3 regions of the Streptomyces sp. V4I23 genome follow, and region 2 is predicted to be linked to each of the others. Evidence: riboswitches for the same ligand, from Rfam matches in the RefSeq annotation. Region 2 holds a riboswitch; each other region holds the start of a gene.

Region 1 (10,377 bases), 1.8 Mb from region 2:
CGGCCGGCAGCAGGAACTTCGTCCGTGTGAGCCACAGGCCCAGCAGGCCGAGGGAGAAGGAGGCCATACCGAAGCCGATCATCCAGCGGAAGCCCCAGTAGGCGACCGGGACGATGGGCTTGTAGTCACCGGGACCGAACTTCTCCTGCAGCGCCTTGTTGGTGTCGTTGATGCCGGGCACGTACGAGTCGAAGTCGCTGTGGGCGAGGAAGGACAGCAGGCCGGGGATCTCCAGGGCGACCTTGTTGTGCCCCTTGTCGACGTCCCCGTACGCGAACACGGAGAAGGGCGCCGGCTCCTCGCCGTCCCACAGTGCCTCGGCGGCGGCCATCTTCATCGGCTGCTGCTCGTACATGACCTTGCCGAGAGTGTCCCCGCTGACCGCGGTGAGCAGGCCGCCGACCGCCAGGGTGACCAGGCCGAGCCGGAGCGAGGTCCGCATCACCGGGATGTGCTTCTTGCGCATCAGGTGGAAGGCGGCGATGCCGACCATGAAGGCGCCGCCGGTCAGGAAGGCCGCCGAGAAGCTGTGGAAGACCTGGTTGAGCGTGGTGTTCTGGGTCAGGACCGCCCAGAAGTCGGTCAGCTCGGCGCGGCCCTTCTCCTCGTTGATCCGGTAGCCGACGGGGTGCTGCATCCAGGAGTTGGCCGCGAGGATGAAGTACGCCGACAGCAGCGTGCCGATCGAGACCATCCAGATGCAGGCCAGATGGATCTTCTTGGGCAGCTTGTCCCACCCGAAGATCCACAGGCCGATGAACGTCGACTCGAAGAAGAACGCGATCAGTGCCTCGAAGGCGAGCGGCGCACCGAAGATGTCCCCGACGAAGCGCGAGTAGTCGGACCAGTTCATGCCGAACTGGAACTCCTGCACGATCCCGGTCACCACGCCCATGGCGATGTTGATCAGGAACAGCTTGCCCCAGAACTTGGTGGCCCTGAGGTACTTCTCCTTCTCCGTCCGCACCCAGGCCGTCTGCAGTCCGGCCGTGAGCGCGGCGAGCGAGATCGTCAGGGGCACGAAGAGGAAGTGGTAGACGGTGGTGATGCCGAACTGCCAGCGCGCCAAGGTCTCGGGCGCCAGCGCCAGGTTCAGGTCCACGTCGTCTCTCCTTACATCGGCGTGGTCACCGCGGTCGCCCACCCATTCCCTTCCATACGGGATCAAGACGGGCGAGCTTGTGAACGCGTTCACATTCACAAGCAATTATGGCTTAAACGAAATCCGTAGTGCCTACCGGGGTCCCCATAGAGGTCCTCTTCCCAAAATTTTCAACATATCGTTGAATCCTGGGCATGCGGATACGCATCTCCTGGCCCACCGGGCAGCTGACCGCCACGATCGACGAAACCCCCACGAGCAAGGCGCTCATGGGGGTTCTGCCGTTCTCCGTGACCGCGCGGACCTGGGGAGAGGAGGTCTACTTCGAGACCCCCGTCTCCCCCGCCCCGGAACCGGACGCGCGCCAGGTCGTCGAGCCGGGCATGGTCGCTTTCTGGACCGACGGCGACGCCCTGGCTCTGCCCTACGGTCCGACGCCCATCTCCCGGGGCTGAGGGTCCCCCCGAACGGGAGTGTGGGGGAGAGTGCCGTCTCGCGAGCCCGTGCAATGTCCTCGGCCGCATCGACGGCGACCCGCGCCGGCTCGCGTGCGTCCGCGACGGCGACCCGGTCCGGGTGGAACAGGTCGCGACCGACCGGGCCTGAGAGCTGGACCGATCGGGCCCGAGACCTAGAGGGACGCGCGGAACGTCTCGGCGGTGTGCAGGAACAGGTCGTTGGCCTCGTCCTCGCCGATCGTCACGCGCACGCCCTCGCCCGCGAACGGCCGCACGACGACGCCCGCCTTCTCGCAGGCGGCCGCGAAGTCCAGCGTGCGCTCGCCGAGCCGCAGCCAGACGAAGTTGGCCTGCGTCTCCGGGACCGTCCAGCCCTGCTTCACCAGCGCCTCGTGCACGCGGATGCGCTCGCACACCAGCGAGCCGACCCGTCCCAGCAGCTCGTCCTCCGCCCGCAGCGAGGCGACGGCCGCGTCCTGCGCGAGCTGCGAGACGCCGAACGGCACCGCGGTCTTGCGCAGGGCGGCGGCCACCGGCTCATGGGCGATCGCGAAGCCGACCCGCAGCCCCGCGAGCCCGTATGCCTTGGAGAACGTGCGCAGCACCGCCACATTGGGGCGGTCGCGGTAGATCTCGATGCCGTCCGGGACGTCCGCGTCGCGGATGAACTCGCGGTACGCCTCGTCCAGCACGACCAGCACGTCCGAGGGCACCCGGTCCAGGAAGCGCTCCAGCTCGGCCCGGCGCACCACGGTGCCGGTCGGGTTGTTGGGGTTGCAGACGAAGATCAGCCGGGTCCGGTCGGTGATCGCGTCCGCCATCGCGTCCAGGTCGTGCACCTCACCCGGGGTCAGCGGCACCGGCACGGACGTCGCACCGCTGATCTGCGTGATGATCGGGTACGCCTCGAAGGAGCGCCAGGCGTAGATCACCTCGTCGCCTGGGCCCGAGGTGGACTGCAGCAGCGACTGGGCGACGCCCACCGAGCCCGTGCCGGTCGCCAGGTGCGTGGCGGGGACCCCGAACCGCTCGGCCAGCTCACTGATCAGGCCGGTACAGGCCATGTCGGGGTAGCGGTTGAAGTTCCGCGCCGCGGCCAGGGCGCTCTCCATGACGCCGGGCAGCGGCGGGTACGGGTTCTCGTTGGAGGAGAGCTTGAAGGCGACCGGGCCGCCGGCCGCCGCCGGCTTGCCGGGCTTGTACGTGGGGATGCCGTCCAGCTCGGCGCGCAGCTTGGGGCTCGTCTCGCTCACCGCAGGTCCTCCTCGATCATGCATGTTCGGTACCGCTCACCAATACTCCTCACCTTATGAGGATTCCCGGCTGCTGCGAATGGCCGCAGGCGAGGAAAAGGGGGAGCGCGCCACCCTGGCGCACGCCGGTAGCTCACGCCGTGGCGCGCATCCCTCGTAGTGGTGAGTTGAGACCTCTTCGCAACCTGGGCCCCCCAACAGGCCCATGCGGCCGGATACCCGACACATTGAGCCACTCACCCCCAACTCCCTTGATATCCATTGAGTTTGAGCTCTAATGATCATGCAAAAACGTGCCTGTCAACGCCTGCATATGCGACCGGCCAGACCCACCGCGCGAGCCCTACTATCGGCTCGCCATGACAGCAGCAGGGAAGCACCAGGTGAGCCGGACGGACACATCCCGCCGGGGCAGCCGGCAAGGCCGGGCGGGCATCCGGGACGTCGCCGCCGCAGCCGGAGTCTCCATCACGACTGTCTCCGACGCGCTCAACGGCAAGGGGAGGCTCCCGGACGCCACCCGTCGACATGTCCGCGAGGTCGCCGACCGGCTGGGCTACCGCCCTTCCGCCGCGGCCCGCACACTCAGAACCGGGAAGTCGGGCTTAATCGGCCTGACCGTGACGACCTACGGGGATGAACCTTTCACCTTCACGGAATTCGCGTACTTCGCGGAGATGGCCAGAGCCGCCACGTCCGCCGCACTCGCCCGCGGCTACGCGCTCGTCATCCTCCCCGCCACCTCACGCCACGACGTCTGGTCGAACGTCGCCCTCGACGGCACCGTCGTCATCGACCCCTCCGACCACGACCCCGTCGTGACCGAGCTGGCGCGCCAGGGTCTGCCCGTCGTCTCCGACGGCCGCCCGGCCGGCACGCTCCCGGTCACCGCCTGGGTCGACAACGACCACGAAGCCGCCGTACTCGGCCTGCTCGACCACCTCGCCGCCGCCGGCGCCCGCCGGATCGGCCTGCTCACGGGCACCACCACCGACACCTACACCCGGCTGTCGACCACCGCCTACCTCGACTGGTGCGAACGCGTCGGCCAGGACCCGGTCTACGAGTCCTACCCGGCGCACGACCCCTGCGCGGGTGCCGTCGCCGCCGACCGGCTGCTCGCCCGGCCGGACCGGCCCGACGCCGTCTACGGCCTCTTCGACCCCAACGGCACCGACCTCCTGGCCGCGGCCAGGCGGTACGGCCTGCGCGTCCCCGACGACCTGCTGCTCGTGTGCTGCAGCGAGTCGACCGTGTACGCGACCACCGAGCCGCCGATCACGACGCTGTCGCTCAAGCCCCGCCGGATCGGCACGGCCGTGGTCCAGCTGCTGATCGACGCCATCGAGGGGATCGACGAGGACCGGCCGGTCGAGCAGGTGATACCGACCGAACTGATCGTCAGGACGTCCTCGCAGCGCCGCCCTCCGCGCACCACGGTGAGCGCGCCACGATCCCCGGCGAAGGACTAGACCAACTCAATTCGGGACGAAAGGGCCGATGAACCAGGGGGTGCGAAAGGATTCACCACCCCTGGTGCGTCACACACCGCCGGGCTCATTCCTATGATGGGCGAACGACACCGCGGACCACCCCGACCAGGCTGGGCCGAGAGGTGAACGGCGGCGCGACGGTGGTGGAGGGGTCGATGACTCAGGGGGCCGGTCAAGGACCCGTGGTGCGGACGGCGACGCTGCGCGATTTCCGCGTACCGCCGTACGCGCAGGTTCCCGTGCAGTCGCAGTCCGTGGACCCCGGCCACGCGGGCCACCCCGGCAACGCGTTCCCCGAGGGCGAGCCGCCGGAGGGCTACACCCCCACCGCGCGCGACCTTCCCGTGATCACCCGCGGCGGACCGGGCGACACCGTCCAGGTGCAGGTCGCCGTGGACGACCCGCCCGCGCCCGACGGCCTCGGCCCGCTCTACGTCGTCGGCGACGTCCACGGCTACCTCGACGAGCTCGTCGCCGCCCTCGCCGAGAAGGGCCTCATCGACTCCGAGGGCCGCTGGTGCGCGGGCAACGCCCGGCTGTGGTTCCTCGGCGACTTCACCGACCGCGGTCCCGACGGCATCGGCGTCATCGACCTGGTCATGCGGCTCTCCGGAGAGGCCGCGGCCGCCGGCGGCTACTGCAAGGCGCTCATGGGCAACCACGAGCTGCTGCTGATCGGCGCGAAGCGCTTCGGCGACACCCCCGTCAACTCAGGTGCGGGCACCGCCACCTTCCAGGCGGCCTGGCTGCTCAACGGCGGCCAGAAGTACGACATGGACCGGCTGCAGGAGGTCCACCTGCAGTGGATGGCCCGGCTCGACGCGATCGTGGAGGAGGACAGCCATCTGCTGCTCCACTCCGACACCACCGCCTACCTCGAATACGGCTCGACCATCGAGGACGTCAACGACGCGGTGCACGCGATCCTCACCCGTAATGACGCCGACGAGTGCTGGGACCTGTTCCGCAAGTTCACCAAGCGCTTCGCCTTCCGCGACGAAGGCGGCCCACAGGCCGTGCGCGAACTGCTGTCCGCGTACGGCGGCACGCGCGTGGTGCACGGCCACAGCCCGATCCCGTACCTCCTCGGCGAGGTCGGCACCGAGGACGGCGAGGACGGCGAGCGTCCCGTCGTCGAGAGTCCCCATGTGTACGCGGACAATCTGGCCATCGCCATGGACGGCGGAGTGACCATGGCCGGAAAGCTTCTTGTCCAGCAACTCCCGCTGCGGGGCTGACCGGGGCGGCGGCAGGCGATTTACGGAAACCCCCTGTCACGCCGTGCCGTAACCGCTCTACCATCGGCTTATCCGTAGCAGGCTCTCCTCCGTTTCCGCCCAACTGCCCGGCACACACGGGCGATCCGGCCCTACGGAGCATCGGGGGATGCACATGAACAGCGCTCCGCACCTGCTGAACGAGGACCGCGCCGAGTACGAGCGGGTCCTCGACGGCGCACTGCGCGACGCCCGCGAACGTCCGGATCCGGCCGCCGTGCGAGCGGGCCTGAGTACCGAACAGCTGCGCACCATGGCCCTGAACGCGACGGCGCTGATCACCGCCTCGGCCGCCGCCGAATACGAGCACTATGTGAAGGTCCGCGCGGAGACACGCGCGACCGCCGCCGCTTCGGTGGACGGCTCCCTACGCACCGCCCCGGCCGGCGAGGCGGCGGAGACCGGCGCCGGATTCGCGGCCGTCATCGCCGTTCTGGCGCCGCTCCTCGCGGGCACGGCAGCCGGGATCTTCCTGATCGTCGGCTACATCCTCAAGATGCTGAGCCCCACCCCGTCCTTCGCCGACACCCTGGTCTTCACCGGCTGGGTCTTCGGGGCGCTCATGGCCGCCGCCATCCTGGTGGCGGCCGTCGCACTGCTGCTCACCGCCCTGCGCAACGGCGCCAGCCACGTCGCGGACGGGCGGCAGGAGGGCGAGCTGCCGGACGAGGTCCGGCTGGCCAAGGAGGCCTGGTGCGAGGCCCTGCTGGAGCGGGGCGTCATGCCCTTCCTCCGCGCGGCCCTGGCCGACCCCGCCGCCGCGGCGTCCCCCGCCGATCCCCCGCACCGTGTGAACCGCATCCCCAAGGTCGGCTACAGCGGGCCGGACTTCTCCAGTCCGGCCGAGGGCCGGGTCGCGGGCCGGCGTCCGACCTACACCAGCCCGGACTTCTCCAGCCCCGACTTCGGCGGCCCGGAGCACCAGCCGGACTGACCGCCGGCGCGCCACCGGACGAGCGGTCACAGCCGCCGAACGACCGGGCTCTCCGCCGGCTCCACCGACGTCCGCCCGTGCTCGTGCACGAGGGCCGGACCAAACAGGGCCGACGCCGGCGGAGCCCAGCGCTGCACCCCGTCCGCGAACCGGGCGATGCCGGGAGGGCGTCCTCCCGCGGACGGGTGGGAGGACGCCGGGCCATGGCCGTGCGTCAGTCCGCGATGGGCAGGTAGACCCGGTTGCCCGCAGCTGCGAACTCCTTGGACTTCTCCGCCATGCCCGCCTCGATCTCCTCCTGATTGCCGCCGTGCTGTCGGCGGATGTCCTGGGAGATCTTCATCGAGCAGAACTTCGGACCGCACATCGAGCAGAAGTGCGCGGTCTTCGCCGGCTCTGCGGGCAGCGTCTCGTCGTGGAACTCCCGTGCCGTGTCGGGGTCGAGGGCCAGGTTGAACTGGTCCTCCCACCGGAACTCGAAGCGGGCGTCGGACAGCGCGTCGTCCCACTCCTGGGCGCCCGGGTGTCCCTTGGCCAGGTCCGCCGCATGTGCCGCGATCTTGTACGTGATGACGCCGGTCTTCACGTCGTCGCGGTTCGGCAGGCCCAGGTGCTCCTTGGGCGTCACGTAGCAGAGCATGGCCGTGCCCCACCACGCGATCATCGCCGCTCCGATGCCGGAGGTGATGTGGTCGTAGGCCGGAGCGATGTCCGTGGTCAGCGGGCCGAGCGTGTAGAACGGCGCCTCCTCGCAGATCTCCTGCTGGAGGTCGATGTTCTCCTTGATCTTGTGCATCGGGACGTGGCCCGGGCCCTCGATCATGGTCTGCACGCCCAGCCGCTTGGCGATCGTGTTCAGTTCACCGAGCGTCCTGAGCTCCGCGAACTGCGCCTCGTCGTTGGCGTCCGCGATCGAGCCGGGGCGCAGGCCGTCGCCGAGCGAGTACGTGACGTCGTACGCGGCGAGGATCTCGCACAGCTCCTCGAAGTTCTCGTAGAGGAAGCTCTCCTTGTGGTGCGCCAGGCACCACGCCGCCATGATCGAGCCGCCGCGCGAGACGATCCCGGTCTTGCGGTTGGCCGTGAGCGGCACGTACGGCAGGCGGACGCCGGCGTGGACGGTCATGTAGTCGACGCCTTGCTCGGCCTGCTCGATGACCGTGTCCTTGTAGATCTCCCAGGTCAGTTCCTCGGCCTTGCCGTCGACCTTCTCCAGCGCCTGGTAGAGCGGCACGGTGCCGATGGGCACGGGGGAGTTGCGCAGGACCCACTCGCGCGTGGTGTGGATGTTGCGGCCCGTGGACAGGTCCATGACCGTGTCGGCGCCCCAGCGGGTCGCCCAGGTCATCTTCTCGACCTCCTCCTCGATGGAGGAGGTGACCGCGGAGTTGCCGATGTTGGCGTTGACCTTCACCAGGAACCGCTTGCCGATGATCATCGGCTCGATCTCCGGGTGGTTGACGTTCGCCGGCAGGACGGCGCGGCCCGCCGCGATCTCCTCCCGCACCACCTCGGGCGCGACGTTCTCGCGGACGGCGACGTACTCCATCTCCGGCGTGATCTCGCCGCGGCGGGCGTACGCGAGCTGCGTCACCGCCTGCCCGTCCCGGCCCCGCCGCGGCTGACGCGGACGGCCGGGGAAGACGGCGTCGAGGTTGCGCAGGCCCCCACGCGGCGACGTGTGCTTGATCCCGTCGTCCTCGGGTCGGACCGGGCGTCCCGCGTACTCCTCGGTGTCGCCGCGACCGACGATCCAGTTCTCCCGCAGTGGCGGCAGACCCCGGCGTACGTCCGTCTCGATGTTCGGATCCGTGTACGGCCCCGACGTGTCGTACAGCGTCACGTCCTTGCCGTTGGTGAGGTGCACCTTGCGGACCGGCACGCGGATGTCGGGACGCGAGCCCTCGACGTATCCCTTGTGCCAGCCGATGGACTTCCCGGCCTCGTCGTTCTGGTTCGAGGCAGGCGTGCGTGCGTCCGATACGGTCATGAGACCTACTCCCTACGCCGGCATTACCCGGTAACAGGTTCGGCGGTCGGCGCAGCTGTCCCGTACGGATGTACGAAGGTCAGCGCCCTCTCAGCCCGGTGCTCCGAGCTCCCGCGTGTGCAAAGGTGACACCACGCTAGCGTCATGTCTGGCGCGCTGAACAGAGGCCCCCTCTCGTTCTTGCGATGATCTGTCCGTGACCTCATCGCCGCAGCATCCCGAACAGCAGGGCCACGACCACGGCCATGTGCACAGTCACGGGCCGGCAGCGCCCGTCTCCCAGCACCTCCGCAAGGTCATCGCCGCGGTGCTGATCCCCTTCGCGACGGCCGTTGTCGTCGGCCTCGCCGTGCTGTGGCCCGGCGGGACGCCCGGCCACGAGCGCTCGGGGGTCGGCTTCGACCGGCAGACCGAGCAGGGCAGGGTGGTGAGCGTCGAGAGGGTCGACTGCAAGGACGTCAACGCCGGCCAGGTCCCCCCGACGGGCGACACGTCGACGCCCCAGGGCCGCGAGGCGGTCGACGCGCAGCAGGGCGACTGCGGAAAGGCCACCGTCGAGGTCACCACCGGCAAGGACAAGGGCCGGAGGTTCGTCGAGATCGTCCAGCCCGACGCGCCGCGGCAGTTGCAGGAGGGCCAGGGCGTGGTGGTGGCGTACGCGCCGGACGCGCCCCGCGATCTGCAGTACTCGGTGACCGATGTGGACCGCGGATTCCCGATGGCCCTGCTGGCGGGCATCTTCGCCCTGGTGGTCGTCCTGGTCGGACGCATGCGCGGCGTGATGGCGCTGATCGCGCTCGCCGTCTCGTTCGCCGTGCTGACACTGTTCATCCTGCCCGCGATCCTGCAGGGTGCGAATCCGCTGATCGTCGCGGTGGTCGGGGCGAGCGCGATCATGCTCATCGCGCTCTACTCGTGCCACGGCATCACCGCGCGGACGTCGGTCGCCGTGCTGGGCACGCTGATCTCCCTGCTGCTGATCGGCCTGCTGGGCTCGCTGTTCATCGGCTGGGCCAGCCTCAGCGGCAACACCGACGACAACACCGGCCTGATCAAGGGCCTCTACCCGAACATCGACATGAGCGGCCTGCTGCTCGCGGGGGTCATCATCGGCTCGCTCGGCGTGCTCGACGACGTCACCGTGACCCAGACGTCGGCGGTGTGGGAACTGCACCAGGCCGACCCGGACATGGGCCCGCGCGCCCTCTACCGCTCCGCCATCCGGATCGGCCGCGACCACATCGCCTCGGTCGTCAACACGCTCGTCCTCGCCTACGCGGGCGCGGCGCTGCCGCTGCTGCTGCTGTTCTCGATCGCCCAGTCCAGCGTGGGCACGGTGGCCACCAGCGAGCTGGTGGCGGAGGAGATCGTACGGACCCTGGTGGGCTCGATCGGCCTGGTCGCCTCCGTGCCCGTGACCACCGCGCTCGCCGCCCTGGTCGTGTCCGCGGACCGCCCGGGCCGGGCGGTCGACAAGGCGGCCGCGCCCGCGCGGGGCGGCAGGGGGCGGCGCCGCAAGAAGTAGCCGGGCGGCCGGTGACCGGCCGTCAGCCGGCGTTCTCCTCGGCAAGGATGCGCCCGAGTGCCTCCTCCAGGCTGACCTCGAAATCACCCAGCGCGAGCTCCTGGCCGAGCGGCACCAGCTTGTCCGTACGGTCGAGGAACGCGACGAGCGGCGGCGCGCCGACGCGGAACAGCGCGGAATCGCTCCCGACGCGCAGGCGGATGTGGACGTCCGACAGCGCCTCGGGCCGGGTCGGAGCGATGTGCACGTCGCCGTCCCCGCTCGGCGTGTTGATCCCGTCGAGCAGCAGTTCCCGGCCGAAAGCCCAGGTCACGGGCGCGTCACCGGGAAGGTGGAAGGTCATCC
Region 2 (10,377 bases):
ACGGTCCCTTCGGGGCGTGGGGGTACTCCCTGGACGGCGAGCCCTCCGTCGTATCCGGGCGACCCGTTGCCCCGGAGCCCGTCTCCGGACGGCTCGGCGCTGCACGCCGGCTGGTTCGCCGGCGACGGCCTCCACGTGCCCGACGTCTGGCGCGGCGCTGCCCGAACGGTGCCCCCGCCCGGACCGTCGTATCCGGGCGACCACGGCCCGAGTCAGCGGCCGCAGGCCACCTGGCGGTGGCTGCGACACTGGGCAGCACCATGCCCAGTACGGAGGGGATGGCGGCCCTGAGCAGGTCGCTGGGCCGTGTGTGGGCCGTGAGACACAGGAGGGCAGGCTGCTTGGCCAGGCGAAGGCGCCGCCGCGGGGCACCGCCACTGAACGGGATTTTCGCTGCGGATACGCAGGTGTTCCGCTTCTATCCGGACGGCACAGTTCTGGACGCGCTCGTACGACCCGCACCTCAGCCCACGAGTGCCGCGGCTCTGGAGGGTTGGCTCCGCAGAGAAGACAGCAAGCCCGGCGTGTATGTGGCGCGGTACGTCCTTGACGGCGAACAGGTCGCGTTCACGACGCGCGGACATTACCGCGAAGAGGAGATCAAGGTGCGCGGGACATGGGCCCGAGGGGCGCTGACGCTCGGCATGGTCGGCCGAGGCTGGGAGATCCAGCCCCGGCGCTTTTCGCGCTTGGATCAGGCGCGCTGACGAGCCCGGCTCACATCCCTGTGGGGTGTGGTGCCCGGTAGGAACACAGCGTCGACGGCTCGGCGGGTCCGCTCTCGGCTTGTAGGCATGAGGTGTGCGTACACCCGCAGCGTGAGGCCAGGCTCCGAGTCTCCCAGGTACTCGCTCAGGGCCTTGATGTCCTCCCCGGCGTCCAGCAGCACGGACGCGTAGAACTGCCGCAGCGCGTGCATCCCGTGCTCGCGTGCGGAGTCGTACGGCTCCGCACCGGCGGGCGCCCCCCGGCCGGGCCGGTGATAGCTACGGGGTCTGCGACACTGGTAGCACCATGCCCAAGCCCGGAGAACTCACTTTCGTCGCGCCCCGCGGAGCCAAGAAGCCCCCGCGGCACCTTGCCGACCTCTCACCCGCCGAGCGCAAGGACGCCGTCGCCGCGATCGGCGAGAAGCCGTTCCGCGCCAAGCAGCTGTCCCAGCACTATTTCGCGCGGTACGCGCACGACCCGGCGCAGTGGACCGACATCCCCGCCTCCGCGCGGGAGAAGCTCGCCACGGAGCTGCTGCCCGACCTGATGTCGGTCGTGCGGCACATCTCCTGCGACGACGACACCACCCGCAAGACGCTGTGGCGCCTCCACGACGGCACGCTCGTCGAGTCCGTCCTCATGCGCTATCCGGACCGCGTCACGATGTGCATCTCCTCGCAGGCGGGCTGCGGGATGAACTGCCCGTTCTGCGCGACCGGGCAGGCCGGTCTCGACCGCAATCTGTCCACCGCCGAGATCGTGCACCAGATCGTCGACGGCATGCGGGCCCTGCGGGACGGAGAGGTACCCGGGGGCCCCGCCCGGCTGTCCAACATCGTGTTCATGGGCATGGGCGAGCCGCTCGCCAACTACAAGCGGGTCGTCGGCGCCATCCGCCGGCTGACCGACGCCGAGCCGGACGGCCTCGGCCTCTCGCAGCGGGGCATCACCGTCTCCACGGTGGGCCTCGTCCCCGCGATGCTGCGCTTCGCCGACGAGGGCTTCAAGTGCCGCCTCGCCGTCTCCCTGCACGCGCCGGACGACGAGCTGCGCGACACCCTCGTCCCGGTCAACACCCGCTGGAAGGTCCGCGAGGTCCTCGACGCCGCATGGGAGTACGCGGAGAAGTCCGGGCGCCGGATCTCCATCGAGTACGCGCTGATCCGCGACATCAACGACCAGGCGTGGCGCGGCGATCTGCTCGGCCGGCTCCTCAAGGGCAAGAGGGTCCATGTCAACCTGATCCCGCTGAACCCGACGCCCGGCTCCAAGTGGACGGCATCGCGGCCGGAGGACGAGAAGGCGTTCGTCGAGGCCATCGCGGCCCATGGTGTGCCGGTCACCGTCCGGGACACCCGAGGGCAGGAGATCGACGGCGCGTGCGGGCAGCTGGCGGCGCAGGAGCGGTGACCAAGGGCCGTCGGCCGGGCGGCTGATACTGTGCCCTGTGCGTTCGCACAAATGAACAACGAAACATTCCGACAGGGGAGCGCAGCAGCGCTGAGAGTGCGGCAGGGCGCAGGACGCCCCGGGGCCGCAGACCCTCGGACCTGATCCGGGTCATACCGGCGTAGGGAGTCAGCACCATCATGAACAGCCAGCTTCGGCGTGCCACCGGCACGGCGCTCGCCGCCGCCCTCGGCGTCACCGCCCTCGCGGCCTGCGGCGGGCAGTCCGAGGACTCCGGGTCCGGCACCGGCGGCGCCTCAAAGACCGTCACCCTCGTCAGCCACGACTCCTTCGCGGCGTCCGACGCCGTCCTCAAGGAGTTCACCCGGCAGACCGGGTACACCGTCAAGGTCCTCAAGAGCGGGGACGCGGGCGCCGCGCTCAACAAGGAGATCCTCACCAAGGGCTCCCCGCAGGGCGACGTCTTCTTCGGCGTCGACAACACCCTGCTCTCCCGCGCCCTCGACAACGACCTGTTCACGCCGTACGAGGCCAAGGGGCTCGACCAGGTGGCGGACGAGGCGCGGCTCGACGCGGACAAGCACCGGGTCACGCCCGTCGACACCGGCGACATCTGCGTGAACTACGACAAGAAGTTCTTCGCCGACAAGAAGCTCGCGCCCCCGAAGACCTTCGCCGACCTCGCGAAGCCCGAGTACAAGAACCTGCTCGTCGTCGAGAACCCGGCGACGTCCTCGCCCGGCCTCGGCTTCCTGCTCGGCAGCGTCGGCGCGTTCGGCGAGTCCGGCTGGCAGGACTACTGGAAGAAGCTCAAGGCCAACGGCGTCAAGGTCGTCGACGGCTGGGAGCAGGCGTACAACGAGGATTTCTCCGGCTCCGCCGGCGGCAAGAAGGCGGGCGCCGACCGTCCCCTCGTCGTCTCGTACGCCTCGAGCCCGCCGGTCGAGGTCCTCTACGCCGACCCGCGGCCCGCCGAGGCGCCCACAGGTGTCGCGACCGGCACCTGCTTCCGCCAGATCGAGTTCGCCGGTCTGCTCAAGGGCGCGAAGAACGAGGCGGGAGGCAAGGCGCTGCTGGACTTCCTGATCACCAGGACGTTCCAGGAGGACATGCCGCTCACCATGTTCGTCAACCCCGTGGTCGAGGGCGCGAAGTTGCCCGAGCTGTTCACCGAGCACGGTGTGGTCGTCGACAAGCCCGAGACCGTCGCTCCCGGCACCATCGCCGAGAACCGTGAGCAGTGGGTCCGGTCGTGGTCCTCGCTCGTCCTGAAGTAAGGCAGTCCCTGCGGGGGAACGCGGCGCGGCTCGCCCTGATGGCCGGCCCCGTCGCGTTCTTCGCCGTCTTCTTCGCCTACCCGGTCACCGCGATCGTCGGCCGCGGCCTGCGCGTCGAGGGCGCCTGGCAGTTCGGGCGGTTCGGCGAGGTCCTCGGACGTCCGGACATCCTGCACGTCCTGTGGTTCACCACCTGGCAGGCGCTCGCCTCCACCGCACTCACCCTGCTCGTGGCCCTGCCCGGCGCCTACGTGTTCGCCCGGCTCGACTTCCCCGGCAAGCGCCTCCTGCGCGCCGTGGTCACGGTGCCGTTCGTGCTTCCGACGGTCGTCGTCGGCACGGCCTTCCTCGCCCTGCTGGGACGCGGGGGACTGCTCGACGAGCTGTGGGGCGTGCGCCTGGACACCACGGTCTGGGCCATCCTGCTCGCGCACGTCTTCTTCAACTACGCGGTGGTCGTCCGCACCGTCGGCGGCCTGTGGTCGCAGCTCGACCCGCGTCAGGAGGAGGCCGCGCGGGTGCTCGGCGCGGGCCGGCTGACGGCCTGGCGGCGGGTGACGCTCCCCGCGCTCGCGCCGTCCGTCGGCGCGGCGGCACTGTTGGTCTTCCTGTTCACCTTCAGCTCCTTCGGCGTCGTGCAGATCCTCGGCGGCCCGGCCTTCTCCACCCTCGAGGTGGAGATCTACCGGCAGACGGCCGAGATGCTCGACCTGCCGACGGCGGCCGTGCTCACCATGCTGCAGTTCGTGGCCGTCGGCGTCGTCCTCGCCGTCCACGCCCGGGCCGTGCGGCGCCGCGAGGGCGCGCTGAGGCTCGTGGATCCGGCCGGTACCGCCCGCCGTCCGCGCGGAGCCGCCCAGTGGACCGTGCTGTGCGGGGTGCTCGTCACCGTCGCCCTGCTCCTGATCACGCCGCTCGGCGTGCTGGTCGAGCGGTCCTTCGACACCCCCCGCGGCTACGGACTCGACTACTACCGCGCGCTCACCGTGCTCGACGAGACGGGCGGCGCCTTCCTCGTCCCGCCGATCGACGCCGTGGCCAACTCACTGGAGTACGCGCTCGTCGCGACCGCCGTCTCGGTGCTGGTCGGGGGGCTCGCGGCGGCCGCCCTCACCCGGCGGGCCGGCCGTCTGGTCCGCGGATTCGACGCGCTGCTGATGCTGCCCCTCGGAGTCTCCGCGGTGACCGTCGGCTTCGGGTTCCTGATCACGCTCGACGAGCCGCCGCTCGATCTGCGCGGCTCGTGGATGCTGGTGCCGCTCGCGCAGGCGCTGGTCGGGGTGCCCTTCGTCGTACGGACCATGCTGCCCGTCCTGCGCGCCGTCGACGTCCGGCTGCGCGAGGCGGCGGCCGTGCTCGGCGCGTCGCCGCTGCGCGCCTGGCGCGAGGTCGATCTGCCGCTGGTGAGCCGGGCGCTGCTGGTGGCGGCGGGGTTCGCGTTCGCCGTCTCGCTCGGCGAGTTCGGGGCGACCGTCTTCATCGCCCGGCCCGACCAGCCGACGCTGCCCGTCGCCGTCGCCCGGCTGCTGGGCAGGCCCGGCGAGCTCAACTACGGGCAGGCGATGGCCCTCGGCACGATCCTGATGGTGGTGTGCGCCGCCGCGCTGCTCCTCCTCGAACGCATCCGTACCGACACCACCTCCGAGGAGTTCTGATGGCGCTGCTGGAACTCGAGGGCGTCACCGTACGGTTCGGTTCGCGGACCGCCCTCGACGCGGTGGACCTGAAGGTCGCCGAACACGAGATCGTCTGCGTGCTGGGACCGAGCGGCAGCGGCAAGTCCACGCTGCTCAGGGTGGTCGCCGGACTCCAGCGCGCCGACACGGGCCGGGTGCTGCTCGCGGGCGCCGACCAGGCAGGGGTGCCGGTCCACCGTCGGGGCGTGGGGCTGATGTTCCAGGACCATCAGCTCTTCCCGCACCGCGACGTGGCGGGCAACGTCGCCTTCGGGCTGCGCATGCGTCCTTCCGGGGCCGGGGAGACGCCTCGCGCGGGCCGGGGGGAACAGGGCCGCCGGGTGGATGAGTTGCTGGAGCTCGTCGGGCTGCCGGGGGCGCAGCGGCGGTCCGTGGCCGCGCTCTCCGGCGGTGAGCAGCAGAGGGTCGCGCTCGCCCGGGCGCTGGCGCCGGAGCCCAAGCTGCTGATGCTCGACGAGCCGCTCGGCCAGCTGGACCGCGGGCTGCGCGAGCGGCTCGTCGTCGAACTGCGCGGATTGTTCGGCCGGTTGGGGACCACGGTCCTCGCCGTCACCCACGACCAGGGGGAGGCCTTCGCGCTCGCAGACCGTGTCGTGGTCATGCAGGAGGGGCGCATCGCCCAGACGGGTACGCCGCTGGAGGTGTGGCAGCGCCCGGCGTCGGAGTTCGTCGCACGCTTCCTCGGCTTCGACAACGTCGTGCCGGCCACGATCGGCGGCGCGGCCGCCGACACTCCCTGGGGCAAGATCCCCGTCCCGGACTGCTCGCCGCAGGGTGAACGCACCCTGCTCGTACGGCCGTCCGGCGTGCACGTCGTGGAGCCGGGCGAGGGCACGGCGGCCACGGTCGTCGCGCGGACCTTCCGCGGCAACCACGTCGCCCTGCGCCTGCGGCCCGCCGAAGGGCCCGTGCTGGAGGCCGAGTGCTCCCTGCGGGACGCGCCGGGCGAAGGGGCGCGCGTGGGCGTCGTGTTCGCCGCGGACGACGTGGTGGTCCTGGAGCCCGGCGACTGATCCACAGGTTCCGGCGCCGTCGCCTACGCGCCGGCCCCCAGCCGCAGCAGCGCCTGGGGTACCTCCTCCACCGAGTCCACGAGAGCGATCCGCGATTCCATGGCCCGCCCCCGGGCGAGCGAGCGCAGCAGTGGCCAGGTGGGCAGATGGCCGGTCCAGTGGGCGCGGTCGACGAGCACCATGGGGGTCGGTTCGCCGCGCGACCCGTAGTAGTTCGGGGTCGCGTTGTCGAAGATCTCCTGCACCGTTCCGGCCGCGCCCGGCAGGAAGACCACCCCCGCGTCGCAGCGGGCCAGCAGACCGTCCTCGCGTGTGGCGTTGGCGAAGTACTTGGCGATGTGCTCCGCGAACGCGTTCGGCGGCTCGTGCCCGTAGAACCAGGTGGGGATGCCGACCGAGCCGGCGCCCTGCGGCCAGCGGGCACGCACCTCGAAGGCGGCCTGCGCCCAGTCGGTCACCGAGGGCATGAAGGAGGGTGCCTTCGCCAGCAACTGGAGGGCGTCCTCCAGCATCTCGTCGGAGTGCGGAGCGGCGTACGCGCCGAGGTTGGCGGCCTCCATCGCACCCGGTCCGCCCCCGGTCGCCACCGTGAACCCTGAGCGGGTGAGAGCGCGGCCGAGCCGTGCCGCGCCGGCGTACGCCTCGGTGCCCCGGCCCATCGCGTGGCCGCCCATCACCCCCACCACGCGGGCGTCGGCGAGGAGTTCGTCGAGGGCGTCCGAGAGGGCGTCGTCGTGGATCGAGCGGAGCATCGAGGCGAAGACGTCGCCGTCGGCCCTGGTGCGCTGGAACCAGTCGTAGGCGAGGGCGTCCGGAGTGGCCGCGTATCCGCCGTCGAGCCCGGCGAAGAGCTCATCCGCGGTGTAGAGACGGCCGCGGTACGGGTCGAACGGCAGGTCCGGCACGGGTGGGAAGACGAGCGCCCCGTCGGCACGCACCTTCGCCGCGGCCGCGGGCTCCATCGGGCAGCCGAGGAACACGGCCCGGTCGGTGTCCGCGGACAACAGCACGGACGTGCGCTGGGTGAGGTCGACGGACTGGACGCGGAATCCGGCGAGCGAGCCGCGGGAGACCAGCCGGTCGAATTCCTCGAGTGACTCGATCTCGCGGTGCTCCGCCTGCGGCTCGGGGTGCGTCATGGGCCCACGATAGGCCGCGCGTGGTGCGTACCACGCCGCGGGGAGGGGCGGGCCCGCAAGGCTCCGAGGGACGGAACGAAGGGGCCGTCAGCCCTTCAGCGGCGCGGCCGCCACTGTGGCGAACGTCAGGGTCAGCGGCGCGAACAGCAGCAGCAGGGCCCCCGCGCGCAGCCACGCGGCCCGGCGCAGCGCCGCCGGGTGCGCACCCAGACGCAGCAGGGCCTCGGTCGTGTCGGTGCGCGACTGCCGGACCTCCAGCGCTGCGGTGAGCAGCGAGGCCGTCGTGCAGGCGACGACGAGCGTCGCGCCCAGTGCGGTCATCGGGCCCCAGGGGCGGGACGCGTCCCCGTGGAGTGCGGTCACCGCGAGCGCCCCCGAGGCCACCGCGCACACCACGCCGAGCGGGCGGCCGACACAGCGGGCCTCCGCCATGAGGATGCGGCCCGCGAGCAGACGGGTCGCACCGGGCCGCACTGCCTGCAGGAGACGGCCGCACACATGCGTCAGGGCCGGTCCCGCAAGCCACAGGCCGGCCGCGGCCAGCACCCAGCCGGCGAGGACCCCGGCCGGGTGACCGCCGATCGGGCCGGGCAGGGCGAGCGCATGCCCGGGGGGCCGTCCGCTCGCGTACGTCTCGACGGCGAGGCCGCCGGCGATCATGGCGACTCCCCACGGCAGCCCGGTGGGCGCCGAGGTGGGCGCCTCGTCCTCGGCGGCGGGCCGGGGGCGCAGCGCGATCGCGGCGGCCGCCGTCGCGGTCACCGGGACGAGCGACAGCAGCGTCAGCACGGCGCCGGGCGGCAACGGGTGGTCGGCCGCGAGCAGGTCGGCGGCCGCTCCGTCGAACGGCAGCCCGCTCAGATCGCCCCGCAGATGCAGGAAGAACAGCAGCGCGACCACGCTCCCCAGCGTCGCCGCGACGGCCGTCGTCGCCGCGGCGACCACCGTGAGCCCGGCCGGTCCGAGACCGACGGCCGACAGGCCGGACCGCGGCCGGGTGCCCGGGTCGGTGCGGGCGACGGCGACGGCGAAGTACACGGTCGCCGCGAGCGGGATCGCGCACCACAGCAGTTGCTGGATCGCGGTGCGGGAGTCGGCGGGATGGGACAGCGCGTACGTGAGAGTCCAGAGCATCAGGAAGCCGACGCCCGCGGACGCCGCGGCGACCAGGAGCCGCCGCAGTTGGACGAGGGCGTGGGCGCCGCGGGTCAGACGGAGAGCGAGCACGCGGCCCGGCCTTCCGCCTCGGCCGCCTGCGGGGAGCCGGCCCGGCGGCCGTCGGCGAGCACGATCACGCGGTCCGCGAGGGCGGCCACGTCGGCATCGTGCGTGGCGAGGACCATGGTCATGCGGTGGGACCTGGCGGCGGCCGCCACCGTACGCAGCACATGGGCGCGGTCGGCGCTGTGCAGCGTCGCGGTCGGCTCGTCGGCGAAGAGCACGGACGGCGTGGTGACGAGTGCGCGGGCGACGGCGACGCGCTGCTGCTCGGCCCGGACGAGGACGTGCGACCGCTTGTCCGCCGCGGCCCCGACGTCCAGGCGGTCCATCCACTCCAGAGCGGTCCTCCTGGCCGAGCGGTGGGAGGCGCCGCACAGCAGCAGCGGCAGGGCGACGTTCTCCCACGCGCGCAGCTCGGGAACGAGGGTCGGTTCGGGGTCGATCCAGCCGAAGCGGTCGCGCCGCAGCCGCTCACGCCGGAGCGGGGGCATCGTGTGGATGGGGGTGCTGTTGAACCACACCTCGCCCTCCTGCGGTACGAGCTGGCCGGACAGGCACCGCAGGAGCGTGGTCTTTCCGCTGCCGCGCGCTCCGTGCACGGCGAGGATCTCGCCCTCGCGTACTCCGAGCGACACCCCGACGAGCGCCGGGGAGCCGCGGTGGGAGTGGTGCAGGGAACGAGCCCAGATCACGTCGTTGTCCGGCGGGACCACCATCGCGTACACCTCGGTTCTGATCAGATTTCCGGCCCCCCTTACGGGGGAACGAAGACAGGGCCGATCGGTCACTGGGCACGCTAGGGAGTCACTGCCGGGGTCCGGGGAAGCACGCGGCCCGGGCACCGCCCATCTCACTCGGATGGGGGTACACGGGCCGTTCGTGCGGAGCCGGGGAGGCTAGAGCTTCGTCCAGGCCTCGGTGAGGACCGAGCGCAGGATCTGCTCGATCTCGTCGAAGGTCGACTGGTCGGAGATCAGCGGCGGCGCCAGCTGGATGACCGGGTCGCCGCGGTCGTCGGCCCGGCAGTACAGACCGGCGTCGAACAGCGCCTTGGAGAGGAAGCCGTACAGGACGCGCTCGGTCTCCTCGTCGTTGAAGGACTGCTTGGTGACCTTGTCCTTCACCAGCTCGATGCCGTAGAAGAAGCCGTTGCCGCGGACGTCGCCGACGATCGGCAGGTCGTGCAGCTTCTGCAGCGTCGACAGGAAGTTGCCCTCGTTGTCGAGTACGTGCTGGTTGAGCTTCTCGTTCTCGAAGAGGTCGAGGTTGGCGAGACCCACGGCCGCGGAGACCGGGTGGCCGCCGAAGGTGTAGCCGTGCAGGAAGGTGTTGTCGCCCTTGTAGAACGGCTCCGCGAGGCGGTCCGAGACGATGCAGGCGCCGATCGGGGAGTAGCCCGAGGTCATGCCCTTGGCGCAGGTGATCATGTCCGGCACGTAGCCGAACTTGTCACAGGCGAACGTCGTGCCGAGGCGGCCGAAGGCGCAGATGACCTCGTCGGAGACCAGCAGCACGTCGTACTGGTCGCAGATCTCGCGGACGCGCCGGAAGTACCCGGGCGGGGGCGGGAAGCAGCCGCCCGCGTTCTGCACGGGCTCCAGGAAGACCGCGGCGACGGTCTCGGGGCCCTCGAAGAGGATCTGCTGCTCGATCTGGTCGGCGGCCCAGCGGCCGAAGGCCTCGGGGTCGTCGCCGTGGATCGGGGCGCGGTAGATGTTGGTGTTCGGCACCTTGTGCGCGCCGGGGACCAGCGGCTCGAAGGGGGCCTTGAGGGCCGGCAGGCCGGTGATGGACAGGGCGCCCTGCGGGGTGCCGTGGTAGGCGACCGCACGGGAGATGACCTTGTACTTGGTCGGCTTGCCCTGGAGCTTGAAGTACTGCTTGGCGAGCTTCCAGGCGGTCTCGACGG
Region 3 (10,377 bases), 3.6 Mb from region 2:
AGAAGGTGACCGCGTCGGGCGCGACCGTGGCCTGGGTGACCGACCCGATGCACGGCAACACCTTCGAGGCGGCGTCCGGCCACAAGACCCGGCGCTTCGACGACGTGCTCGACGAGGTCAAGGGCTTCTTCGAGGTCCACAAGGCGCTCGGCACCCACCCGGGCGGCATCCACGTCGAGCTCACCGGCGACGACGTCACCGAATGCGTGGGCGGCGGCGACGAGATCTTCGTCGACGACCTGCACCAGCGCTACGAGACGGCGTGCGACCCGCGGCTCAACCGCAGCCAGTCCCTGGACCTGGCGTTCCTGGTGGCGGAGATGTACCGCGACCAGTAGTGACGGCCCGACGACGGTGGGGCGCGGATCGATGTGATCCGCGCCCCACGGTCGTATCCCGGGCTTTTGCGACCCGCGGGCGGCGGGTAAGGTTAGGTTAGCCTCACCGATCAATCGGGACGGCGCCCCTTATCGATCCCGTTCGATCTTCCGGGAGGTGAACCGCGTGTACGTCTGCTCGTGCTTCGGCATCACGGAGAAGCAGGTCAAGGAACACGCGGAGGCCGGTGCCTGCACCCCCCGCCAGATAGCGTCCGTGTCCAAGGCCGGGACGGACTGCGGTTCGTGCGTGCGCCGGATACAGGGGCTGCTCGGCCGCGGGGCGTGCCCCCGCCGCGAGCTGCTGGAGAACGGCAGCAGTGCCGCCGTGCTGGCCGCCGATCCGACGGCGGGGACCCGTCCCGCTCTCGACGAGGCCGCCTGAGTCCGCCGGGCCCGCGCGCGGATGTGCGCGGACGCCGCCCTCAGCTGTCCGGCTGCTCGATCAGCTGGGCGATGTAGAGCGACTCGCCGAGCTTCTCGACCAGCTCCAGCTGGGTGTCGAGGTAGTCGATGTGGTGCTCCTCGTCCGCGAGGATCGACTCGAAGATGTTCGCCGAGGTGATGTCGCCCTTGGTGCGCATGACCTCGATGCCCCGCTTGAGGCGGTCGATCGCCTCGACCTCGATCTGCCGGTCGGCCTGGAACATCTCGGTGACCGACTGCCCGATCCGTACGTGGAACAGGCGCTGGTAGTTCGGCAGGCCCTCCAGGAAGAGGATGCGGTCGGTGAGGACTTCGGCGTGCTTCATCTCGTCGAAGGACTCGGCCCGGGTGTACTTGGCGAGCTTCGTCCAGCCGAAGTTCTCCTGCATCTTCGCGTGCAGGAAGTACTGGTTGATCGCGGTCAATTCGGCGGTCAGCTGCTCGTTGAGAAACTCGATGACCTCGGGGTCGCCCTGCATCGCAGAGGCTCCTTCCGCGCGTATGACTGGGCAGGTGGGCGCATCCTTGCATCGAGGCAAGGGGTCGTCCAGTAAGTGCCTCCTTAGTAGGAGTTGCCCGAATCGGCCCAGACCTGGTCATGACCACCCCTCCCGGTCTGTCACCATTGGAGGCATGGGTCAGCCGGAGAGCCGGGAATACCGCGCACCAGAGGAGTCCGAGCTTCCGCCGGGACAGCGACTGCAGCGCGGCTGGCCGGTCACCCACTACGGCCCCGTCCCCAAGTTCAAGCCGGACCGCTGGGAGTTCAGGGTCTTCGGCGCCACCGCGGACGGCGACAAGCGCTGCTGGAACCACGAGGAGTTCTCGGCGCTGCCCTTCTGTACCGTCGTGGGCGATCTGCACTGCGTGACGAAGTTCAGCATGCTGGCGGCCGAATGGGGGGGTGTGTCCGCCCGTACGATCGTGGAGCTCGCCCCGCCGGCGCCTGCCGTCACCCATGTCATGGTCTGGGCCGAGTACGGCTTCAGTGCGAATCTGCGGCTGTCCGACTTCGTCGCGGAACGCACGATCTTCGCCACGCACAAGGACGGTGAGCTCCTCACCGCCGAACACGGCTTCCCGCTGCGGCTCGTCGTGCCGCATCTGTACGCCTGGAAGGGGCCCAAATGGGTCCGTGGCGTGGAGTACATGACCGCCGACCGCCGCGGCTTCTGGGAGGAGCGCGGCTATCACAACGTCGGCGACCCCTGGAAGGAACAGCGCTACTCCTACCAGGAGGAACCGGGAGACGGCCCCGAGTTCTGAGGACTCCGGGCCGTCCTGGACGCCGCGGGGCGGCGGCGTCAGTGGTGGTACTGGTGGACCACCGCGTGGCCCTTGCCGCGGCCGATCATCCACTTGTTCACGGGGGTCGTGACCAGGAAGGCGATCAGGAACGCGAAGGCGAGCGCGCCCCAGAACAGTCCGTCCGCCAGGTGGGCGTCCATCGCGCCGGGCACCAGCAGCAGGACGCCGTTGTCGACGATCTCCATGACGGTGATGGACAGCGTGTCGGCCGCCAGCGCCACACCGATCGCGGCCTTCAGGCCCAGACCCGCGCGCACGACGGCCCACAGGGTGAGCGAGTAGCCGAAGAAGAAGGCCAGGACGATGGCCAGCGCCATGGTGGGGGCATTCCCCCAGCCCAGGGACGTACCGATGATCATGCCGAGGACCTCGCCGATGGCGCACCCCGTGAGGCAGTGCAGCGTGGCCTTGGCCGCCATGGACCAGCTGACCTTGCCACCGCCGTGGTGGGCGTGAGCGGACTGGTCGTGCCCGTGGTGGGCGGCGTGGTCGTGGTGGCCGCCGTGCGGGTCCTGGGCGGCCTGGCCGTGGGTCGCGTGATCGTGCCCGGTGTGGTGTGCGTGCGTCTCGTGCTGCATGGCGATGCCCCCAACGTCAGGTAGCGGTTCCTGCCGACAGAAACAACCGTATACCCCCTAGGGGTATTCCTCAATGGCTCTCGGAAAAGCCGTCAGCGAAGTTTCTTCAGCAGCGCCACGTCCGCCGCGTGCCCCTCCTTGCCGCCCGGTGTCTCGATGATCAGCGGCACACCGTCGGTGGCGGGATGGGCCATGAGCTCGCGGAACGGCTCCTCGCCGATGTGTCCCGCGCCAATGTTCGCGTGACGGTCTTTGTGTGCCCCCACCACATCCTTCGAATCATTGGCGTGGATCAGCCTCAGCCGGCCCTCCCCGACCGTCGCCACGAGCTCGTCCAGCGTCCGCGCTACACCCTGCGGAGCGGCCAGATCATGCCCCGCCGCGAAGATGTGGCAGGTGTCCAGGCAGATCCCCAGCCTGGGGTGTGCGTCGAGCGCCTCGAAGTAGGGTCCGAAGTCCGAGGCCAGGTAGCAGAGCGACGAGCCCTGGCCCGCCGTGGACTCCAGCAGCAGATACGGGTCGTCCTCGTGCGTCAGCTCGTCCAGCAACGGCAGCATCCGCTCCCGCACCTGCGCCAGGGCCACCTCGCGGCTGCGGCCTCCCCCGTGGCCTCCGGCACGGGAGGTGCTCCCAGTCGCCGAACCCGTGTGCACGACGACACCCCGGGCACCGATCTGCCGCGCCCGGCGCAGCGAGTGACGCAGCGAGATCACCGACTGCTCGACGGTGGCCTCGGTGTGCGAGCCGAAATTGATCAGATAGGGGGCGTGCACCCAGGCCGAGAGCCCGTCGGCAGCGCACTCCGCGCGGAACTTCTCGTCCTGTGCGGGATTCCCGACGGGCGTGGCCCAGCCCCGCGGATTGGCCACGAAGACCTGCACGGCCTCCGCCTCCAGTTCCCGCGCGTAGGCAAGGCCGGTCGTGGCCAGGCCGCCGGCCACGGGGACGTGGCCGCCGACGGGGTTGCGCATGAGCACTTAAAGTCCCTTGATCTTGATGGTGACCGTGCTGCCCTCAGGGGCCTCGTCGCCGCCCGCCACCGACTGGCTCTCGACCGCCTCGCCGAGGAACGGGAAGCTCTTCTCCACGTCCACCACGAAGCCCGCCGCCTCCAGATCCGCGGTGGCGTCTTCGATGCTGTCGCCCACCACGTCCGGAACCTCGACCATCCGCGGTCCCTTGGACACCGTGAGCGTGATCGTGTCACCGGCGGCGAGCCGAGTGCCCTCGGCGGCGGACTGCCGCGCGACCGCACCCGCCTCGTGCGGCGAGTTGATCCGCCTGGCGGCCACCTTCACCTTCAGGCCGGCCTCTTCGAGCTCGGCGGTGGCGTCCTCCACGGAGTCCCCGGTGACGTCCGGGACGTCGATCGGCGCGCCCTTGCTGACCACGAGCGACACCGCGCTGTCCGGGCTGCGGCTGCTGCCCGGCTCCGGATCGGTGCTGATCACCGAGCCCTGGGGGACGGTGTCGTCGAACTCCCTGGTCACCACACCCGGCGCCAGGCCCACCCTGCGCAGCTCTCGCTCCGCCTCCGCGAGCGGCCTGCCGGCGACGTCCGGCACCTTCACGATCTTCGGGCCGCGCGAGACGATCAGCGTGACCGAGCCGTTCCCGCGGATGCGCTCGCCCGCGGCGGGATCGCTGTTGATCACCGAGCCGCGGGGAACCGTCTCGCTGAAGTCGTGGCGGACCTTGCCCGCTTCGAGACCGGCCCGGTCGAGCTGCCGGCGGGCGTCCTTCTCCGTCTTGCCGATCAGCGCCGGGACACGGGTGAACTGGCCGGAGTTGATGTACCAGACGCCCGCGCCGATGCCGAGGAACGCGACGACCACGACGACCAGGGCGAGCACGCCGCGGCGGGCGAGCGGGCCTCGGGCGGGACCGGGCCTCTCGGGCGGCCGCGAGGAGGACGGCGGCATGGTCAGCCGTGCGGTGTGGTGGACCCCGGGCTCCTCGCGGGTCAGCGCGCGGAGGATCACGTCCGTGGGCGCGTCCTCCGGGGCGGTGTCCGCTGAAGCGCCCTCGCCGCGGGCCTGTGGCGGCACCGCGTCCAGCTGCTCGTCATCGAGCGCGGCACGCGCCTCACGGGCCTGCGCCAGGAGCGCGACAGCGTCGTGCGGCCGGATGTCGGGGTTGCGGGCGGTCGCGCTCGCCACGAGGTCGTCGAGCTCGACGGCGAGGCCCGGTACGAGGGCGGAGGGAGCGGGGACGTCCTCGTTCAGGTGCTGGTAGAGCACCTGGGCAGGGGTGTCGCCGGAGTGCGGCTTGCCGCCCGTGAGCATCTCGTACAGCACGACACCGCACGCGTACACGTCGGCGCGGGTGTCGGCCGTGCCGTACTCGATCTGCTCCGGCGCGAGATACGAGACGGTGCCCAGCACGGTGCCGGAGGTGTTGGTGACCGAGCCGACCGCGCGGACCAGCCCGAAGTCGGCGACCTTGACCCGGCCGTCGTCCCCTATCAGGACGTTCTCGGGCTTCATGTCCCTGTGCACGAAACCGGCCCGGTGCGCGGCGCCGAGCGCGGCGAGCACGGGCTCCAGGATGTCGAGCGCGGCCCGCGGCTGGAGCGCGCCGCGCTCGCGCAGGACGTCGCGCAGGGTGCAGCCGGCGACGTACTCCATCGCCAGATAGACGTACGCGCCCTCGGCCCCCTGGTCGAAGACCCCGACGACATTGGGGTGCGCCAGCCGGGCCACGGACTTGGCCTCGCGGATGAACCGCTCCACGAACGTCGCGTCGGTGGCGAGCTCGGGGTGCATCACCTTGAGCGCGAGGACCCGGTCGAGCCGGGTGTCGACGGCCCGGTAGACCGTGGCCATGCCGCCGACGGCGATACGCGCGTCGACGCGATAGCGGCCGTCGAGCACCTGCCCGACGAGGGGGTCTGAGAGGGTCGTGTCCACCCGGCGATTCTACGAGGCGGGACCGTTCGCCCTGTCCGCGCCGGAACCGCTTGCAGCGCACCTGTGACGGTTGTCGTGAACCTGCAGGGGACTTTCCCCGTCGGCCCTCCCCTACGGCCCGGCGGCCGTGGGCGGTACGCCCGTCCCGAACTGGGGCAGGCCCAGGCCCCCGCCCGCCTGCGGCCGTGCCCTCGATCTGCCCTGCGGCCGGGCGCCGTGGATACCCCCGCCCCGCATCGGGCAAGCCCGCCCCCGACTGGGCCAAGCCGGCCCCGTACGGTCGGCGATCGTGCCCGCAACCTCCACCTGCGGCCTGCGGCCGTGGGCTGCCCCGTCCCGCATGGGGGCAGCCCTCGGGCCCGTCGGCTTCGCGCAGCGGATTCCCGCCCCGTCGGCGTTTGAGGCGCGGGCGGGGCGGAGCCCCGGTTCGGGAGGGGCGGGGGAACATGCCCGCGCAGCGGACCACGCCCCCGCCGGCGTGTGAGGCGCAGGGGCCGGGACAGCCCCAGAAGACGGCCCCGACCCCCGTCGGACTCAGAACGCCGGGCGTTCCGGGTCCAGGGACGCCCGGCCCTCCGTCGGCGACGACGCCTCCGCGAAGTGGCGGCGGGGGATGCGGCCCGCCCGGTGTGCCAGGCGGCCCGCCTCCACCGCGTGCCGCATCGCCTCCGCCATGAGCACCGGCTCCTGCGCCCGCGTCACCGCCGACGCCAGCATCACCGCCGCACAGCCCAGCTCCATCGCCAGCGCCGCGTCCGACGCCGTGCCCGCGCCCGCGTCCAGGATCACCGGGACGCCCGCCTGCTCGATGATCAGCTGGAAGTTGTGCGGGTTGCGGATGCCGAGCCCGGACCCGATCGGCGAGCCCAGCGGCATGATCGCCGCGCAGCCCACGTCCTCCAGCTTCCGCGCCAGCACCGGGTCGTCGTTGGTGTACGGCAGGACAGTGAAACCGTCGTCGACCAGCGTCTCGGCCGCCTCCAGCAGTTCCACGCCGTCCGGCAGCAGCGTGCGCTCGTCCGCGACGACCTCCAGCTTGATCCAGTCCGTTCCCAGCGCCTCCCGCGCGAGCCGCGCCGTCAGAACGGCCTCGCCGGCGGTGAAACAGCCGGCCGTGTTCGGCAGGACCTGGATGCCCAGCCTGGTCAGGACGGAGAGGACGGAGCCCTGCACCGTCGGGTCGAGACGCCGCATCGCGACCGTGGTGAGTTCCGTGGCGCTCGCGATCAGCGAGCGTTCCAGGACGTCGAGGCTGGGCGCCCCGCCCGTACCCATGATCAGTCGCGACGTGAAGGTGGTGCCGCCGATGGTGAGACGGTCGTCGGCCATGGCGCTCAGCCCCCCTGCACGGCGGTGAGGATCTCGACTCGGTCGCCGTCGCCGAGCCGGGTGCCCGCCCACTGGCTGCGCGGGACGACGGTCTCGTTGACGGCGGCGGCCACACCCGAGGGGGCCGCCGTGAGGGCCGCCACCACGGTGTCCAGGGTGGTGCGGTCGGCGAGCTCGCGGGTCTCGCCGTTGACGGAGACGTTCATGCGGGCTGCTCCTGTCGTACGCGTGCGCCGGCGGGGGCGAACCGGCGGGGGCTGAACGGGCCGGCGAGGTCCGGTAGCCGCCCGCTGGTGAGCGCGTCGGCGAGCACGTCGCCGGTCACGGGCGTGAGCAGCACGCCGTTGCGGTAGTGGCCGGTCGCGAGCAAGAGCCCCGGCAGCTCGGTGAATCCGAGCATCGGCGCGTTGTCGGGGGAGCCGGGGCGCAGCCCGGAGCGCGTCTCGGTCAGCGGCAGTTCGGTGATGCCGGGCACCAGCTCGTGCGCGTCCCGCAGCAGTTCGTACACGCCGCCGGCGGTGACGGTCGTGTCCCAGCCCAGCTCCTCGGTGGTCGCGCCGACCACGAGCTCGCCGTTCTCGCGCGGCACCAGGTAGACGTGGCTGCCGCGCACCACCGCGCGGACCGTGCGGGACAGGAACGGCGCGTACGAGCCCGGCACCGTCAGCCGCAGGACCTGGCCCTTCACCGGCCGTACGGGAGGCAGGACGTCGTCCGGCACCCCGCCGAGGCGGCCGCTCAGGCTGCCGCCCGCCAGCACCACCTGGCCGGCGGCGACTTCCGTTCCGTCGTCCAGGACCGCACCCGCGGCGCGGTCGTGCACGACGAGCAGCCGCTCGGCCCAGGCGCGGCGGAAGCCGACCCCGGCGCGCTCGCAGGCGATGACCAGCGCCGCGGCGAGCCGCCGCGGATCCACCTGGTGGTCCCCGTCGACGCGCAGACCGCCGCGGACCCCCGGCGCGAGCATGGGCTCCAGGCGGCGGCACTCGCGACCGGTCAGCCACTCCGACTCCAGGCCCGAACGGCGTTGCAGGGCGTGCAGTTCCCGCAGGTGCGCGCGGTCGTCGGCGTCGAGGGCGACGGCGAGGGTGCCGCACGCGCGGTAGCCCACCGACAGCCCGCTCGCCGCCTCCAGCTCGGCGGCGAACGCCGGGTAGCGCCGGGCCGATTCGAGGTTCAGGCCGAGCAGTGTCTGCTCGCCGTAGTGGAGTTCGGTGACGGCGGCCAGCATGCCCGCCGCGACCCGCGCGGCCCCGCCGCCGGGCTCCGGATCGGCGACGGTCACGCTCAGCCCGCGCTGCGCCGCGCGCCAGGCCGTGACCAGGCCGATGATCCCGCCCCCGACGACGAGGACGTCGGGTGCGTCTGGTGTACGAGACATGGGCGTCCAGCCCCTCCCTTCGCCGGCATGACCCGGATCAGGTTCGTACGGTCGGAGGCCGGCCAGCCTCCCTCTCAGCCCGGTGCGTCCGGGCTCCCGCGAGTGCCTTACGGTGGCCACCCTAACCCCACGCCCAGGCGCGCAGTAAGGGAGCCGCCGTCCCCCGGCGCGGGTGCGCAGGAGGTGGACGCAGTGGCGATCTCGCTCGACGGACTGGTGCTCGCGCCGGTGGCCGACCAGGCCCCGGGCCAGGTCGGCACCCGCACCCGGTTCCTCTACCACGAGCGGCAGGGGCGGATCTGGGCCGAGTACGAGGGCGGCGACGTGGTACGCGGCCACCTCGTGGGCACGCGTGAGGGGGACCGGCTGGACTTCCGTTATGTCCAGTTGAAGACGGACGGCGGGACGTCCAGCGGCCACTGCCTGTCCACCGTCGTCGAACTCCCCGACGGGCGGGCGCGCCTGGAGGAGACCTGGGAGTGGGAGTCGCAGGAGGGCAGCGGGACCAGCGTCGTCGAGCAACTGCTGCCTGATGATGCGTCAGAAGCTTAAGGTGGCCCGGTGAGCGAGCACACGCACGAGCAGGCCGGGGACGGGCGACGGGTCGTCGTGGTCGGCGCGGGCATGGCCGGGGTGCAGACCGCGGTCGCCCTGCGCGAACTGGGCTTCACCGGACCGGTCACCCTCATCGGCGCCGAACCGCACCAGCCGTACGACCGGCCGCCGCTCTCCAAGGCGATCCTCCTCGGCACGGCGGAGGGCTCCGCGTTCGACATCGACTTCGACGCGCTCGACGTCGACCTGAGGCTGGGCTGTGAGGTGACCGGCGTACGCCCCGGGGCGCACGAGGTCGACACCGCCGCCGGACCCGTCCCGTACGACGTCCTCGTCCTCGCCACCGGTGCCGAACCCGTCGCCCTGCCCGGGGCCGCGGGCGTCCCGGGCGTCCATCTGCTGCGCACGCTCGACGACGCGGACCGGCTGCGGCCCGTGCTCGCGCGGCAGCACGACATCGTGGTGGTCGGGGCCGGCTGGATCGGCGCGGAGTTCGCGACCGCCGCGCGCGAGGCGGGCTGCGCCGTGACCGTCGTCGAGGCGGCCGACCGTCCGCTGGCCGGGTCGCTGCCCGCCGAGGTCGCGGCGCCCATGGCCCGCTGGTACGCCGAGGCGGGTGCCGAGCTGCTCACCGGCGAGCGGGTTGCCGCCGTCGAGCCGGGCACGGTGGTGCTGGCCGGATCGGGACGCAGGATCGCGGCCGGCGCCGTCGTCGTCGGCATCGGCGCCAGGCCCGCGACCGCCGCTCTTGTCGGCAGCGGCATCGAGCTGGGCCAGGACGGCGCAGTCGTCGCCGACCGGCATCTGCGTACCTCCGCGCCCGACGTGTACGCCGTGGGGGACTGCGCCTCCTACCCCTCGGGCCGCTACGGCACCCGGCTGCTCGTCCACCACTGGGACAACGCGCTGCAGGGTCCGCGCACGGTCGCGGCCAACATCCTCGGGGCCGCCCCGGAGCCGCAGGTGTACGACCCGGTGCCGTACTTCTGGTCGGAGCAGTTCGGGCGTTTCGTGCAGTACGCGGGCCATCACCCGGCGGGCGACACGCTGCTGTGGCGCGGCGACCCGGCCGTGGACGCCGACTGGTCGGTGCTGTGGCTGCGGGAGGGCGTGCTGGTCGCGCTGCTCGCTGTCGACAGGCCGCGTGACCTGGCACAGGGCCGCAGGCTCGTGGCGTCGGGCGCGCGGCTGGACCCGGGCCGGGCCGCCGACCCGTCCGTCCCCCTGAAGGCGGCGACCGCGTAGGAGTCGGCTACCGGCTGTCAGTCCAAGATGGCAGGCTTGTTCCTGTGACCGAGATTGACGCAAAAATTGATGCTCTCGTCCCCGCCTGGCTCCACCTGCCCGACATCGCGGAAATGCTCGATGTCGAGGTGACGCGTGTGCGGCAGCTGGTCAAGGAGGGCCAGCTGATCGCCGTCCGCCGTGGTGAGAACAGGACACTGCAGGTGCCTGCCGCCTTCATCGACGGCAACAAGGTGGTCAAGGGCCTCTCCGGGACCCTGACGCTGCTG

What was found. A riboswitch is a leader RNA that binds a small molecule or an ion and turns the genes downstream of it on or off. The one in region 2 is predicted to bind thiamine pyrophosphate.
Region 1: it holds a riboswitch for thiamine pyrophosphate, as region 2 does, so the genes downstream of both, thiC (phosphomethylpyrimidine synthase ThiC) here and QFZ82_RS12225 (thiamine ABC transporter substrate binding subunit) in region 2, are expected to answer to the same signal.
Region 3: it holds a riboswitch for thiamine pyrophosphate, as region 2 does, so the genes downstream of both, thiO (glycine oxidase ThiO) here and QFZ82_RS12225 (thiamine ABC transporter substrate binding subunit) in region 2, are expected to answer to the same signal.

Annotation. Positions count from the first base shown of each region.
Region 1 is NZ_JAUSZW010000004.1:4,076,814-4,087,190, reverse strand. It holds gene QFZ82_RS20800 (cytochrome ubiquinol oxidase subunit I) at 1-1,096, opposite strand, end outside; partial or broken gene QFZ82_RS20795 (cyclophilin-like fold protein) at 1,297-1,708, shown strand; gene hisC (histidinol-phosphate transaminase) at 1,734-2,813, opposite strand; gene QFZ82_RS20785 (LacI family DNA-binding transcriptional regulator) at 3,173-4,285, shown strand; gene QFZ82_RS20780 (metallophosphoesterase) at 4,447-5,544, shown strand; gene QFZ82_RS20775 (hypothetical protein) at 5,693-6,517, shown strand; gene thiC (phosphomethylpyrimidine synthase ThiC) at 6,732-8,507, opposite strand; TPP riboswitch at 8,500-8,632, opposite strand; gene QFZ82_RS20765 (YibE/F family protein) at 8,704-10,032, shown strand; gene QFZ82_RS20760 (SsgA family sporulation/cell division regulator) at 10,055-10,377, opposite strand, start outside.
Region 2 is NZ_JAUSZW010000004.1:2,243,966-2,254,342, reverse strand. It holds gene QFZ82_RS12240 (hypothetical protein) at 408-707, shown strand; partial or broken gene QFZ82_RS12235 (hypothetical protein) at 695-946, opposite strand; gene rlmN (23S rRNA (adenine(2503)-C(2))-methyltransferase RlmN) at 1,015-2,121, shown strand; TPP riboswitch at 2,185-2,305, shown strand; gene QFZ82_RS12225 (thiamine ABC transporter substrate binding subunit) at 2,301-3,398, shown strand; gene QFZ82_RS12220 (iron ABC transporter permease) at 3,437-5,053, shown strand; gene QFZ82_RS12215 (ABC transporter ATP-binding protein) at 5,053-6,108, shown strand; gene QFZ82_RS12210 (LOG family protein) at 6,132-7,247, opposite strand; gene QFZ82_RS12205 (hypothetical protein) at 7,335-8,474, opposite strand; gene QFZ82_RS12200 (ABC transporter ATP-binding protein) at 8,456-9,184, opposite strand; gene QFZ82_RS12195 (aspartate aminotransferase family protein) at 9,365-10,377, opposite strand, start outside.
Region 3 is NZ_JAUSZW010000004.1:5,839,894-5,850,270, forward strand. It holds gene QFZ82_RS28830 (class II 3-deoxy-7-phosphoheptulonate synthase) at 1-338, shown strand, start outside; gene QFZ82_RS28835 (bacterioferritin-associated ferredoxin) at 505-762, shown strand; gene bfr (bacterioferritin) at 803-1,282, opposite strand; gene QFZ82_RS28845 (sulfite oxidase-like oxidoreductase) at 1,437-2,069, shown strand; gene QFZ82_RS28850 (DUF4396 domain-containing protein) at 2,108-2,689, opposite strand; gene QFZ82_RS28855 (deoxyribonuclease IV) at 2,782-3,660, opposite strand; gene pknB (Stk1 family PASTA domain-containing Ser/Thr kinase) at 3,667-5,598, opposite strand; gene QFZ82_RS28865 (thiazole synthase) at 6,133-6,927, opposite strand; gene thiS (sulfur carrier protein ThiS) at 6,933-7,133, opposite strand; gene thiO (glycine oxidase ThiO) at 7,130-8,308, opposite strand; TPP riboswitch at 8,306-8,418, opposite strand; gene QFZ82_RS28880 (hypothetical protein) at 8,501-8,860, shown strand; gene QFZ82_RS28885 (NAD(P)/FAD-dependent oxidoreductase) at 8,870-10,108, shown strand; gene QFZ82_RS28890 (Rv2175c family DNA-binding protein) at 10,153-10,377, shown strand, end outside.